2 regions of the Streptomyces sp. NPDC029138 genome follow, and region 1 is predicted to be linked to the other one. Evidence: riboswitches for the same ligand, from Rfam matches in the RefSeq annotation. Region 1 holds a riboswitch; the other holds the start of a gene.
What was found. A riboswitch is a leader RNA that binds a small molecule or an ion and turns the genes downstream of it on or off. The one in region 1 is predicted to bind glycine.
Positions count from the first base shown of each region.

Region 2: it holds a riboswitch for glycine, as region 1 does, so the genes downstream of both, gcvP (aminomethyl-transferring glycine dehydrogenase) here and gcvT (glycine cleavage system aminomethyltransferase GcvT) in region 1, are expected to answer to the same signal.

Region 1 covers NZ_JBVHWM010000040.1:20,576-27,953, reverse strand. Annotated here, with positions in the region: gene ACZ4WH_RS27195 (ABC transporter substrate-binding protein) at 1-708, opposite strand, end outside; gene ACZ4WH_RS27190 (ABC transporter permease) at 765-1,763, opposite strand; gene ACZ4WH_RS27185 (enhanced serine sensitivity protein SseB C-terminal domain-containing protein) at 2,114-2,899, opposite strand; gene ACZ4WH_RS27180 (enhanced serine sensitivity protein SseB) at 3,094-3,885, opposite strand; gene ACZ4WH_RS27175 (AAA family ATPase) at 3,952-4,620, opposite strand; glycine riboswitch at 4,800-4,895, shown strand; glycine riboswitch at 4,896-5,008, shown strand; gene gcvT (glycine cleavage system aminomethyltransferase GcvT) at 5,051-6,169, shown strand; gene gcvH (glycine cleavage system protein GcvH) at 6,307-6,684, shown strand; gene glyA (serine hydroxymethyltransferase) at 6,699-7,378, shown strand, end outside.
Region 2 covers NZ_JBVHWM010000010.1:8,599-15,976, forward strand. Annotated here, with positions in the region: gene ACZ4WH_RS11855 (MerR family transcriptional regulator) at 1-373, shown strand, start outside; gene ACZ4WH_RS11860 (DNA polymerase IV) at 442-1,917, shown strand; gene ACZ4WH_RS11865 (PRC-barrel domain-containing protein) at 1,839-2,210, opposite strand; glycine riboswitch at 2,330-2,424, shown strand; gene gcvP (aminomethyl-transferring glycine dehydrogenase) at 2,600-5,485, shown strand; gene ACZ4WH_RS11875 (TOBE domain-containing protein) at 5,540-5,959, opposite strand; gene ACZ4WH_RS11880 (ABC transporter ATP-binding protein) at 5,988-7,259, opposite strand; gene modB (molybdate ABC transporter permease subunit) at 7,256-7,378, opposite strand, start outside.

The DNA of each region.
Region 1 (7,378 bases):
CGAGGAGACGATGTGCTTGACGTAGTCGACGCCCGTGTCCTTCGCCTTGGGCACCGGGGCCGTCTGCGGGGCGGCGACCAGGTAGTCGAACTCCTGGAAGGCCTGCTTCAGGTGGAAGACGATCGTGGTGTCGTCCGGCGTCTCGATGGAGGACAGGCCCTTGTCGCTCTTGTCCTTGTACGGGCCCTTGTACTTGTCGCCGCCGGCCAGGAACTGCTGGAAGTAGTTCGGGCCGAGGGAGAGCACGTCACGCGCGAAGTTCGAGCGCTCGACGGCGTACTTGACGTCCTTCGAGGTGATCGGCGAGCCGTCCTCGTACTTCAGGCCCGAACGCAGCTTGTACGTCCAGGTCTTGCCGCCGTCGCTCGGGACGCCCTTGCTCGCGGCGAGGTCCGGGGCCAGGGCGTTGCCCTCTTCGCCGGGACCGGGCTTGAAGGTCATCAGCGGGCGGGCCCACAGCCGGCTGAGGTTGTACATGTACGCGTAGTACGTGTTGCCCGGGTCGAACGAGTCCGGGACATCGGACAGCTCGTAGGTGAGCGTCCCGCCCTTCTTGTCGGACACGTTGACGACGCCCTTGGTCGCGGCGTTGGCCCCGGCCGACTTGGTGCCGTTCTCGTTCTTGTTGTCATCGGCCTTGCTGCAACCTGCAAGAAGCAGGCTGGCGGAGCCGATGGCCGCGATCGCGGCCAGCGCTGACCTTCGCATGATGGGCGCTTTCCCCTCCATTGATCGGAAAATTTTCGGGCTCTCCGCGGCAGGCGTCAGCGGCTGCGCGGGTCGAGAGCGTCGCGGAGACCGTCACCCAGCAGGTTGAACGCCAGGACGGTCACGAAGATGGCGAGACCAGGGACGATCATGAACATCGGGTCGACCTGGTAGAAGTTGACCGCCTCACGGAGCATGCCACCCCAGGACGCCTGCGGGGGCTGGATGCCGACGCCGAGGAAGCTCAGGGACGCCTCGAAGAGGATGTTGGTCGGGATGAGCAGCGTCGAGTAGACGATGATCGGGCCGACCAGGTTGGGCATCAGCTCCCGGAACAGGATGTACGGCGCCTTGGCGCCCATGCCCCGGGAGGCGTCCACGAACTCGCGCTCGCGCAGGGCGAGGGTCTGGCCTCGGACGATCCGGCCCAGGTAGGGCCAGTTGAAGAAGCCGATGACGAAGATCAGCACGCTCAGGTGGAGCGGCAGTCCGTCCAGGCCGAACGCGCCGCCCTGGAGGGTGGCGGAGATGGAGATGGCAAACAGCAGGAGGGGGAAGGCGAGGAACGTGTCCATCAGCCGGCTGATGATCGAGTCCACCCGTCCGCCGTAGTAGCCCGCGATGACGCCCATGATGGCGCCGATCACGTTGGACAGGATGGTGGCGCCGAAGGCGACTACCAGCGACACCCAGGAACCCTCCAGGATGCGGGTGGCGATGTCCCGGCCGAACTTCGGGTCCACACCGAGCGGGTGATCCGCGCTCATGCCGCCGAAACTGCCCTTCGGCAGCGAGGTGTCCGGACTGATCAGGTCCTGGTTGAAGGCGTTGGGGTCGAGCCCGAACGCGGCCTGGATGGGGCGCGAGAGGATCGCGACGAGGATCAGCAGGACGACGATGACACCGCCCGCGACGGCGACCTTGTCCTTCTTGAACCGGGACCAGGCGATCTGGCCCAGGGAACGACCCTCGATCTGCCCCTTACCGGCACCCTCCAGCACAGCCTCCGGCTGTGCCTCGGCTGCCGCCCCGGTGGTCTCGATCGGTGCGGTCACGGTGAGCGACCCCTCTCGCCGGTGGTGACCGGCCTGCGCCTGCCGCGGATTGCGGCTTTGTCGACTTGCCATCGAGCATGAGGTCTCGACCTCATGTCTGAGTCGGGAGTCTTCAGCGTCTTTGCGATCACCCGCCAGAGCTGACGGCGAAAGTATGCGCAACCGTGATGCAGTTCGGAGGATTCCGTTATCCGATCACTGGGTAACGGACATCGGACGGGGGCCAGTTGGGGCAGAACGGTTAATCTCCGCGGTTCGGGACGAACGGCGGATGTCTACGCGCGCAGAAGTGTGTCGTCCGTGTAAATTATGCGACCCGCACTCAGAAGCCATGTGGTTCCGCTTGGTTGTCAGTAACCGCCGTGCACCGGTGGGTAGCCGTACCCGCCGGCCGGGGCCTGCGGCGGGGCCGGGACCTGAAGCTGCGGCTGCGGCGCGGGGGCGTGCGCCTCGCGGTCGTAGAACGGGCGCGCGTTGGCCCGCATCCACATCACCACCGGGTCGTGGTCGTCGGTCATGGCGACCGTCGACACCGGCAGCCCCTCCGGGACCGCGCCGATGGACTGCTGCATCATCGCGCGCACCGAGTCGACCGCGGCGGGCGAGGTCTCGTACACGTCCAGGCCGATGGCGAGATACGGCGCCCCGAGCGCGGGCTGCACCCAGGCTCGGCGCAGCGAGCGGAGCGCGGGGGTGCGGTGCGCGTTCTGCGCGAGCAGGGCGTAGAACTGCGGGATCTCGATGCCGGGCTCGGAGAGCCGGAGCGGGCCGGCGGGCTGGCGGTCCAGGCCGGTGGCGATGCGGCGCAGATCCAGCCAGGGGATGCCGACGCCGCCGCCCGGGGCGTGCGGATTGAGCCAGAGGCCGTAGTGGTCGGGATAGAGGGTGCGGGCCACGTCGAGGCCGTCGACCACTTCGTACGAACGGTTCCAGCCGCTGGCGGACAGCTCCTGGGCGGAGGTGACGCAGGGGGCGTAGTGGAAGCCGTCCACCTCCATGTCCCCGTACTGGGCGTCCGGGGAGCCGGCCTGGCCGTGCCACAGGAGCATCCAGATCTGGCCGGAGGAGGGGGTGGCGAGGGCGCGGAGCAGGGCCTCGTAGGCGTCGTAGCGTCCGGGGGTGACCTGGCGCAGCATGTGCTCGACGCTGCCGCTGTGGCTCGCGCTCACCTGTCGTACCGGCCCTTCTTCGTTTGCCCCTCGTTTGGAGACAGCTTAAGCGCCTGGCAGCTCGGGGCTTCGGGTTCGTGCGCGGGTGCGGGTCGTCCGTGGCTGGTCGCGCCCCGCGGCGGAGCCGCATATCGGATGCAGCCCCGGGCCCTTCGGTGCGTTCAGTGGCCGTACTGGTAGAAGGGCCGGACGTTCGTCTTCAGCCAGTCGGAGACCGGGTCGTCGGTCACGTCCATGAGCACCAGGTTGACCGGCCACTTGACCGGGACTTTGCCGAGGGCTCTGCCGAGGGCGTCCAGGGGGAGGCTTCGCAGGTCGCCCTCCCGCTGGGAGAGTTCCACGCCCACGAACATCACCGGGTCGGCCGTCTCGATGGCGGCCAGGCAGCGGCGGGCGGTGAGGACCACGCCGGTCCCGGCGAACTCCGCGGCGGCGGCGGAGAGGAAGTCGACCGGGTCGTCCTGCCAGTCGGGTTCGAAGAGACGCACCCGGCCGCCGGTGTTGGGGCCGTCGAGCGGGGTGCGGCCGGCGCGGCACAGTTCGGCCACGGCGTCGGGCGGCAGCGGGATGCCGACCACCCCGCCCGGGTTCACCGCGATGCCCGCCTGCGGCGGCAGGCCGCGCGCGAACTCCACGGCGGGGGCGATGGTGTACGACATATGGGAACCGGCCACCAGGCGCAGCTGTTCCTCGGAGCTGAACACCGGGACGTACACCTGGCCGTCGATGTCCATCGTCGGCAGGTCCAGCGGGCCGCTGTGCGGGCCCCCGCCGTTGGGCAGCGGTATCCACAGGAAACTCCGCCCGAGGACCTCGATGATCCGGCCGCCCGCCGAGGGGATGCCGAGGGAGGCCGACAGCACCTCCTCCAGCTCGTTGCCGGGCCAACCGCCGTGCGGGTGGGGGTGCGCCTGTGCCGGGAAGTCCGCGTGAATGTCCGCCGGGAAGTCCATCTGCCTACCGCCTGCTGGGAACCACTGCTGTGAGCAAGAAGGCTAGCGGGTGGCTGTGACAGTGCCTCACCGCGTGAAGCCGACCCGGCTCAGGACGTCCGCCGCGTCCCGGTCCAGCAGCACGGCCGCGCCGCAGCCTGCGGGCAGCTCCCCCTTCTCCGCCGCGCGCAGCAGCCGGGCGGTCGCGCGGCGGTGGCGGCGGAAGGCGTAGCGGGAGACGCCCCGGCCGCGCTCGCGCTGGCCCGCCCGGGCCGTCTCGGGGCTGACGTCGAGGAGGAGCAGGTGCAGGGTGGCGCCGCGGCGCCGGGCCTCGCGGGCCAGCCAGGCGCGCACCCAGGCCTGGGTGCCGCAGTCGTGCACGACGACGCCCTCGCCGGTGCGCAGGGCCCGGCGCAGCCCGGCGTAGTGGGCGAGGCGGACCAGGGGGCGGTAGAGCGCGTAGGGGACGAAGCGGGGGACGCGGGCGTCCCAGCGGTCGCGGGTGTCCTGGGAGTCGACGCGGTGGCCGGTGACCGCGCGGTGCATCAGCGTGGACTTGCCGCTGCCGGGCAGACCGGTGATCACCACCAGGTCGCGGGGGCCGAAGAGCAGGGCGTGCGGGCTGCGGCCCGCGCGGTCGCGCAGGTCGCGGACGACCTGGACGGGGCGGTCCGCGCGGCGCTCGCGGGCCAGGGCGGAGGGCTGTCCGGGCACCGCGATGCCGGCGTCGGTGGCGTAGGCCGATGTCCTGTTCACCGTGATCGTCCTCCCCAGTGGGCTCGGTCATCCCCATGCCCGTTGTATGTAAAGAGAAGGTAATGGGCAACGGTAGGTGGTTCGTGTGCGTTCTGCCACAGCTCGGTCACAAGCAGCACGCTCTGGATGGCCGGGGTGCGGCGTGCAATGATGTGCCCGCCAACTGCATACCGGCCGCTTGAATCCGCGCGGGAGAGTTCCCAGCCCCGGGCTGGGACGCCGAAGGAGCAAGTCCCTCCCTTGAATCTCTCAGGCCCCGTTACCGCGCGGGCGAGGCACATCTGAAAAGCGGGCCGCTGTGTCAGTGGCTCCACCCAAGGTGCAAGCCGTGATCGTCCCTGTGGCGGTCGTGGCGAACCTCTCAGGTTCCGATGACAGATGGGGAGGAACGTTCCTCGCCTGTCCGCTCGCCCTGGGAGACGACCGTCCGATGAGCAGCACTGAACTCCGTCACACCGCGCTCGATGCCGTGCATCGCGCGCTCGGTGCGACGATGACCGACTTCGCCGGCTGGGACATGCCCCTGCGCTACGGCTCCGAGCGCGACGAGCACCTCGCCGTGCGGACCAGGGCCGGTCTCTTCGACCTGTCCCACATGGGCGAGATCACCGTCACCGGCGCCGAGGCCGCCGCGTTCCTGAACCACGCCCTGGTCGGCAACATCGCCTCCGTCGGTGTCGGCCGCGCCCGCTACACGATGATCTGCCAGGCCGACGGCGGCATCCTGGACGACCTGATCGTCTACCGGCTGGCCGAGACCGAGTACATGGTCGTGGCCAACGCCTCCAACGCCCAGGTGGTGCTGGACGCGCTGACCGAGCGCGCCGCCGGCTTCGACGCCGAGGTCCGCGACGACCGGGACGCGTACGCGCTCATCGCCGTGCAGGGCCCGGAGTCCCCCGGCATCCTGAAGTCCCTCACCGACGCCGACCTCGACGGCCTGAAGTACTACGCCGGCCTGCCCGGCACGGTCGCCGGCGTCCCGGCGCTGATCGCCCGCACGGGCTACACCGGCGAGGACGGCTTCGAGCTGTTCGTGAAGCCGGAGCACGCCGTCGAGCTGTGGCAGGCGCTGACCAAGGCGGGTGAGGGCGCCGGGCTGGTCCCGTGCGGGCTGTCCTGCCGGGACACGCTGCGCCTGGAGGCGGGCATGCCGCTGTACGGGCACGAGCTGACGACGTCCCTCACCCCGTTCGACGCCGGGCTCGGCCGCGTGGTCAAGTTCGAGAAGGAGGGCGACTTCGTCGGGCGCGAGGCGCTCGCCGACGCCGCCGCCCGGGCCCAGCAGAACCCGCCGCGGGTCCTGGTCGGCCTGGTCGCCGAGGGCCGCCGGGTGCCGCGCGCAGGGTACGCCGTCGTCGCCGGCGGCGAGGTGATCGGCGAGGTCACCTCCGGTGCCCCCTCCCCCACCCTGGGCAAGCCGATCGCCATGGCCTACGTCGACGCGGCGCACGCGGCGCCGGGCACCGAGGGCGTCGGCGTGGACATCCGGGGCACCCACGAGCCGTACGAGGTCGTGGCGCTGCCGTTCTACAAGCGCCAGAAGTAGACACTGGGCGCGGTCGCGCCTCCCTGGGCCCCCGGTCCGTGGCCGGGGCGTGACCCTGCGCACATTCGCCCGCTCACCAGCGGTTTCCCTAGTCCCCCCGTCATCAGCACTCCCGCGTGTACAGGAGAATTCAGGCCATGAGCAACCCCCAGCAGCTGCGCTACAGCAAGGAGCACGAGTGGCTGTCGGCCGCCGAGGACGGCGTCGCGACGGTCGGCATCACGGAGCACGCGGCCAACGCGCTCGGTGACGTCGTGTTCGTTCAGCTCCCCGAGGTCGGCTCCACGGTGTCCGCGGGCGAGACCTGCGGCGAGCTGGAGTCGACGAAGTCGGTGTCCGACCTGTACTCGCCGGTCACCGGTGAGGTCACCGAGGTCAACGAGGACGTCGTCAACGACCCGTCGCTGGTGAACTCCGCCCCCTTCGAGGGTGGCTGGCTGTTCAAGGTACGCGTCGCGGAGGAGCCGGCCGACCTGCTCTCCGCCGACGAGTACACCGCTTTTTCCGCCGGCTGAGGAGTCGTAGCCGTATGACTGTCCTGAACACGCCCCTGCACGAGCTGGACCCGGAGATCGCCGCCGCGGTCGACGCCGAGCTGAGCCGCCAGCAGTCGACCCTGGAGATGATCGCCTCCGAGAACTTCGCGCCGCTCGCGGTGATGGAGGCCCAGGGCTCGGTCCTGACCAACAAGTACGCCGAGGGCTACCCGGGTCGCCGGTACTACGGCGGCTGCGAGCACGTCGACGTCGCCGAGCAGATCGCCATCGACCGGGTCAAGGAGCTGTTCGGCGCCGAGTACGCCAACGTGCAGCCCCACTCCGGCGCCTCCGCGAACCAGGCGGCCCTGTTCGCGCTGGCCCAGCCCGGGGACACCATCCTCGGCCTGGACCTGGCGCACGGCGGCCACCTCACCCACGGGATGCGGCTGAACTTCTCCGGCAAGCAGTTCGACGTGGTCGCCTACCACGTGGACGCCGAGACCGGCCTGGTCGACATGGCCGAGGTCGAGCGGCTCGCCAAGGAGCACCGCCCCAAGGTGATCATCGCGGGCTGGTCGGCGTACCCGCGGCAGCTGGACTTCGCCGAGTTCCGCCGGATCGCCGACGAGGCCGGTGCCTACCTGTGGGTCGACATGGCGCACTTCGCGGGCCTGGTCGCGGCCGGTCTGCACGAGAACCCGGTGCCGTACGCCGACGTGGTCACCTCCAC
Region 2 (7,378 bases), on a different contig from region 1:
GGGCACCCAGCGTCTGTACAGCTTCCGGGACGTCGTCGTCCTGAAGATCGTGAAGCGGTTCCTGGACACCGGGGTGTCCTTGCAGAACATCCGCACGGCCGTCCAGCACCTCAGAGAACGCGGTTTCCGCGATCTGGAGCGGATGACCCTGATGAGCGACGGCGCGACCGTGTACGAGTGCACGTCGCCGGACGAGGTCCACGCCCTGCTCCAGGGCGGTCAGGGTATCTTCGGGATCGCCGTCGGCGTGGTGTGGCGGGACGTGGAAAGCGCCCTCTCCCAGCTGCACGGCGAGCGCATCGACACCGGTGAGACCCTCGTCGGGCACAACCCCGCGGACGAGCTGGCGCGGCGCCGCAACCGGGCGGTCTGACCGCCGGACCTCGCGTAGGGCGCTCCGGCATCACCGCGTTGTCAGTGCCGTGGTGCAGCATCGGAGATGTGAGAAACGCGCCCACGATCCTGCATCTCGACATGGATGCCTTCTTCGCCTCGGTGGAGCAGGCATCCAAGCCGAGCCTGCGCGGGAAGGCGGTCGTCGTGGGCGGGCTCGGCCCACGCGGGGTGGTCGCCACCGCGTCGTACGAGGCACGGGTGTTCGGGGTCCACTCGGCGATGCCCATGGCGCAGGCACGCCGGCTGGCACCCAACGCCGCCTATCTGGTGCCGCGCTTCACCCTGTACCGGGCGGTCAGCGAACAGGTGATGGCGCTGCTGCGGGAGCTGTCACCGCTGGTGGAGCCGCTGAGCCTGGACGAGGCGTTCGTGGACCTGGAGGCCGGGGAAGCGGCCTGGGACGAGGAGTCGGCGCGGCGGGCCGGGGAGAAGCTGCGCGCGGACATCCTGGCGGTCACCGGGCTCACCGGGTCGGTGGGGCTCGCCGCCTCCAAGATGCTCGCGAAGATCGCCTCCGAGCAGGCCAAACCGGACGGCTTGGTGCTCATCGAGCCGGGCACCGAGCGGGCGCTGCTGGGACCGATGCCGGTGCGCACCCTGCCGGGGGTCGGGCCGGCCACAGGGGACCATCTGCGCCGGGCCGGGATCAGCACGGTCGAGGAACTGGCCGAGGCGGGTGAGGACGAACTCGTCCGGCTGCTGGGCAAGGCACACGGACACGCGCTGTACGCCATGGCCCTGGCCCGGGACGAGCGGCCCGTGGTCGCCGAGCGGGAGACCAAGTCGGTGTCGGTGGAGGACACGTACGACGTGGACATCCACGACCGGCTGCGGGTCGGCCTGGAGGTGCAGCGGCTGGCCGACCGGTGTGTGCGGCGGCTGCGCGAGGCCGGGCTGTCCGGGCGGACCATCGTGCTGAAGGTACGGCGGTACGACTTCTCCACCCTGACCCGGTCCGAGACGCTCAGAGGGCCCACGGACGACCCCGTGGTCATCCGTGAGGCGGCGGCGCGGCTGCTGGACTCCGTGGACACCACGGGAGGGGTGCGGCTGCTCGGGGTGGGGGTGTCCGGGCTCGCCGACTACACGCAGGAGGATCTGTTCGCGCAGGCGCTGCCGGTGCCTGCGGAGGAGGAGCCGGAGAAGGGGGCGGTGGAGGCTGCCGTGGAGCGGGCGGAGCCTGTCGAGCGGCAGTGGCGGGCCGGGCAGGATGTGCGGCACGCCGAGTACGGGCACGGATGGGTGCAGGGCAGTGGGCTGGGGCGGGTGACCGTGCGGTTCGAGACGCCGCAGTCCCCTCCGGGGCGGGTGCGGACGTTTTTCGTCGACGATCCTGCGCTGGAGGCCGCCGATCCGTTGCCGTTGGTTTCGGATGTCTCCCACCCGCACGGGGCTCCGCCCCGGACCCCGGAAGAGGCACGCGACCAGGGAGGAAGCCGCGATCAGGCCTCCTCCGACCCCGCCAGTTTGCCGAAGTCGTGGTCCGGGACGTTGGGGGGTGAGGCCACGTCCAGGCCGTAGTGGTGGTAGAGCTGGAGTTCCTGTTCTGGGGAGAGATGGCGGCCCACGCCGAAGTCGGGGGCGTCCTTGATCAGGGCGCGGTCGAAGGGGACGTGCAGGGTGCCTTCGACGAGTTCGCTGGGCTCCAGGGGCACGAAGGCGTCCCGGGAGAACAGGCCGGTGCGTATGGCCGCCCATTCGGGCACGCCGGTCGCGTCGTCCAGGTACACCTCGTCGATGGTGCCGATCTTGGTGCCGTTACGGTCGAACGCCTTGCGGCCGATCAGGTTGCGCGGATCGATGTCGGTCTGCACGGTCCCTCTCCCTCCACGTGGTCGCAACTCATCCGTAAGCACTACAAAAGAGCACATTCAAGGAGGCGGCCACTCGAAGGCCCTGGCGTTGACCTCGCTGGTACGCTGACAGCGGCTGCTGACCCCGTGCGGGAGAGTCCTCCGACCACCTCGGAGGCGCCGAAGGAGCAAATCCTCCCCGGAATCTCTCAGGCTCACGTACCGCACGGACGAGGTCACTCTGGAAAGCAGGGCGGATGTCGATCGGCTTCCGCCCTCACCGACGGTGAAAGCCGGTGCCCACGGGCGTCCGGTGAAGCTCTCAGGTCGAGATGACAGAGGGGGAGGCCGTCGGGGTACCCGCGCCGTGGTGCCCCTCGCAGGTCGCGTCAGACCAGGAGGCCTCCGCAATGACCGCCCATCGCATTCCGCTCTCCGAACTCGAAGCGGGCACCCCGTTCGAGCAGCGCCACATCGGGCCCGACCCGGAGGCGCGGGCCAAGATGCTCGCGCAGGTCGGATACGGCTCGCTGGACGAGCTGACCGCCGCCGCGGTCCCGGATGTGATCAAGAACGCCGACGCCCTGGACCTGCCGGGTGCCCGTACCGAGGCCGAGGTGCTCGCCGAGCTGCGCTCGCTCGCCGACCGCAACCAGGTCCTCGGCTCCATGATCGGCCTGGGCTACTACGGCACCTTCACGCCGCCCGTCATCCTGCGCAACGTCATGGAGAACCCGGCCTGGTACACGGCCTACACGCCGTACCAGCCGGAGATCTCCCAGGGCCGCCTGGAGGCCCTGCTGAACTTCCAGACGATGGTCGCCGACCTGACCGGCCTGCCCACCTCCGGCGCATCCCTGCTGGACGAGGGCACCGCCGCCGCCGAGGCGATGGCGCTGTCCCGGCGCATGGGCAAGAACAAGAAGGGTGTGTTCCTGGTCGACGCTGACGCGCTGCCGCAGACCATCGCCGTGATCGAGACCCGCGCCGAGCCGACCGGCGTCGAGGTCGTCGTCGCCGACCTCAGCGACGGCATCCCGGCGGAGATCGCCGAGCGCGAGATCAACGGCGTGCTGATCCAGTACCCGGGCGCCTCCGGTGCCGTACGGGACATCAAGCCCGTCATCGACCAGGCGCACCAGCTGGGCGCTCTCGTCACGGTCGCCGCCGACCTGCTCGCGCTGACCCTGCTGACCTCGCCGGGCGAGCTGGGGGCGGACATCGCCGTCGGTACGACCCAGCGCTTCGGTGTGCCGATGGGCTTCGGCGGGCCGCACGCCGGCTACATGGCCGTACACGAGAAGTTCGCGCGCAGCCTTCCCGGCCGGCTCGTCGGCGTCTCCGTCGACGCCGACGGCAACAAGGCCTACCGCCTCGCGCTCCAGACCCGTGAGCAGCACATCCGCCGGGAGAAGGCGACCAGCAACATCTGCACCGCGCAGGTGCTGCTCGCCGTGATGGCCGGCATGTACGCCGTCTACCACGGGCCGGAGGGCCTGAAGACCATCGCCCGGCGCACGCACCGGTACGCCACGCTCCTCGCCGAGGGGCTGAAGGCCGGCGGCGTGGAGATCGTCCACGGCGCGTACTTCGACACGCTCACCGCGCGGGTGCCCGGCAAGGCCGCCGCGATCGTCGCCGCCGCCCGGGAGAACGGGGTCAACCTGCGTCTCGTCGACGCCGACCACGTCTCGGCGGCCTGCGACGAGACCACCAACCGGGCCCAGCTGGCCGCCGTCTTCGCCGCCTTCGGCGTCGAGGGCGACATCGAGGCGCTGGACGAGAGCGCCGAGGACACCCTGCCCGAGGCGCTGCTGCGCACCGACGCGTACCTCACCCACCCGGTCTTCCACCAGCACCGCTCCGAGACGGCGATGCTGCGCTACCTGCGCAAGCTGGCCGACCGCGACTACGCGCTCGACCGCGGCATGATCCCGCTGGGCTCCTGCACCATGAAGCTCAACGCGACCACGGAGATGGAGCCGGTCACCTGGTCCGAGTTCGGGCAGATGCACCCGTTCGCGCCCGCCGAGCAGGCCCAGGGCTACCTCACGCTCATCCACGAGCTGGAGGACCGCCTCGCCGAGGTCACCGGCTACGACAAGGTCTCGCTCCAGCCGAACGCGGGCTCGCAGGGCGAGCTGGCGGGTCTCCTCGCCGTACGCGGCTACCACCGCGCCAACGGCGACGAGCAGCGGACCGTCTGCCTCATCCCGTCCTCCGCGCACGGCACCAACGCGGCCAGCGCCGTGATGGCCGGCATGAAGGTCGTCGTCGTGAAGACCGCCGAGGACGGCGAGATCGACGTCGAGGACCTGCGCGCCAAGATCGAGCAGTACCGCGACGAGCTGGCGGTGCTGATGATCACCTACCCGTCGACGCACGGTGTGTTCGAGGAGCACGTCGCCGACATCTGCGCCCAGGTCCACGAGGCGGGCGGCCAGGTGTACGTCGACGGCGCCAACCTCAACGCGCTCGTCGGCCTGGCCAAGCCGGGCCACTTCGGCGGTGACGTCTCCCACCTGAACCTGCACAAGACGTTCTGCATCCCGCACGGCGGCGGCGGTCCGGGCGTCGGCCCGGTCGCGGTCCGGTCGCACCTGGCGCCGTACCTGCCGAACCACCCGCTCCAGCCGGAGGCCGGCCCGGAGACGGGCGTGGGCCCGATCTCGGCCGCCCCGTGGGGCAGCGCGGGCATCCTGCCGATCTCGTGGGCGTACGTCCGTCTGATGGGCGGCGAGGGCCTCAAGCGCGCCACGCAGGTCGCGGTGCTCTCCGCGAACTACATCGCCAAGCGCCTGGAGCCGCACTACCCGGTGCTCTACACCGGCCCCGGCGGCCTGGTCGCGCACGAGTGCATCATCGACCTGCGCCCGCTGACCAAGGCGACCGGCGTGAGCGTGGACGACGTCGCCAAGCGGCTGATCGACTACGGTTTCCACGCGCCGACCATGTCCTTCCCGGTGGCCGGCACGCTGATGATCGAGCCGACCGAGTCCGAGGACATCACCGAGCTGGACCGTTTCTGCGATGCGATGATCGCCATCCGCGCGGAGATCGAGAAGGTCGGCTCCGGCGCGTGGCCCGCCGAGGACAACCCGCTGCGGAACGCCCCGCACACCGCCGCCGCGCTCGGCGGTGAGTGGACGCACGCCTACAGCCGCGCGGAGGCCGTCTTCCCGGCCGGTGTCTCGGCCGCCGACAAGTACTGGCCGCCGGTGCGCCGCATCGACCAGGCCTTCGGCGACCGGAACCTGGTGTGCTCCTGCCCGCCGCTGGACGCCTACGAGGACTGAGCGAGCCGCTGCCGAAGGCCCCACCCGGGTTCCGGGCGGGGCCTTCGGGCGTTCCTACGCCGTCGCCAGCGAGACCTCGGTCGCCTTGATCAGGGCGACGACGTCGGAGCCCACGAACAGGCCGAGGTCTCCGGCCGCGTCCTTCGTGATCGCGGCCGTGAGTTCACCGCCGTCCACGGAGATCCGGACTGTGGCCATGGCCTCGCCGAGCGTGAGACGGATGACCGTGCCGGGCAGCTGGTTGCGGATCGACAGACCCTCGATCCGGTTGGCGGCCAGGGAGACCTCCGTCGCCTTCACCAGGGCGCTCACCGGGGAGCCCGGAGCGAGGCCGAGGTGCTCGACGGCCTCCAGGGTGATGGCCGCGGTGAGGTCCTGGCCGCCGGTGAGCCGGACTTTGACGGTCGCCATGACTTCGCCCGGGTGCACCTCGGTGACGATGCCGGGCAGCTGGTTGCGGATGCTCAGGGTCATGGGCACCCACCGTAGAGCGCCGGTCCGCTCAGGCCGGGTATGCGTGGGTCTGCGTCGCCTTGACCGTCGCCCAGACCGGTGCACCCGGGTGCAGGTCCAGCTCGGCCGCGGCGACCGTCGTCAGGTCCGCCGCGAGCGGCAGCTCGCCGGTGAGGTCGGCGCGGATCTGGTCGCCGTGCGTCTCCAGGCCGGCGACCTCGCAGTGCCACAGGTTGCGGGCGCTGGCACCGGAGGGCCGGTCCCGGAACAGGGTCACGGCGGACGGCGGGAACGCCACGAAGACCGGGCCCGACAGCTCCTCCGTGGTCGTGATCGCGGGCCCCGCGTCGAGCCGTACCGTGTGCCCCTCGGCCTGTCCGCGGTAGAGGTTGAGGCCGACGAGCTGGGCGATGTAGTCCGTGCGCGGGTGCCGGGCGATGTCGGCGGGGGTGCCCTCCTGGACGACCCGGCCGTGCTCCACGACCACCAGCCGGTCAGCGAGCACCATGGCGTCCAGCGGGTCGTGGGTGACCAGCACGGAGACCGCCTCGAACTCGGCCAGGTGACGGCGTAGCTGTGCGCGGACCTCCAGGCGGGTACGGGCGTCCAGGGCCGCCAACGGCTCGTCCAGGAGCAGCAGCCGGGGGCGGGTGGCCAGGGCGCGGGCGAGGGCCACGCGCTGGGCCTGGCCGCCGGACAGACTCCGCGGCCTGGCGCCCGCGTGGGCCGCCAGGCCCATCCGCTCCAGCCAGGTCGCCGCCTGGGCGCGGGCCTCCGCCTTGCGCACGCCCTGGCAGCGGGGGCCGAAGGCGACGTTGTCCAGGGCGGACAGATGGGGGAAGAGGAGGTAGTCCTGGAAGACGACACCGACCGGGCGGGCCTCGGGGGGTGTGTGGGCCAGGGGGGTGCCGTCCAGGTGGAGATGACCGTCGGTGAGGGGGGTGAGGCCGGCCAGGGCGCGCAGGGCGGTGGTCTTGCCGGCGCCGTTGGGGCCCAGTAGGGCGAGGACGTCTCCGGGGGTGGCTTTCAGGGTTACGTCCAGGCGGAAGGTGCCACGGTCCACTACGAGGTGGGCGTCGAGGCCGGTGGTCTGGTGTGGGTGTGGGTGCCGCTGCGGGCGCTGGTGCTGTTGCGGGTTCGGGTGCCGGTGTGTGGTGGGTGGCCGGCCTGCGGCCGGCTTTGGGTTCCCACCGGCACCACCCGTGACGGTTTCGTCGTCGGGTGCGGGTGGCCCCTGTGGGGCGGAAGCGCCGTCGGCGGCCGCGGACGGGTTCCGGGAAGGATCGGTGCCGTCGGAGGCTGTGGGGTGGGGAGTCGTCATGAGGGTGTCATCCAGCGGTCCCTGAGGCCCGCCAGTACCGCGATCGACACGGTCAGCAGGACCAGGCTGAGGGAGATGGCGGCCTCGGGGTCGTTCTGCAAGGCCAGGTAGACCGCGAG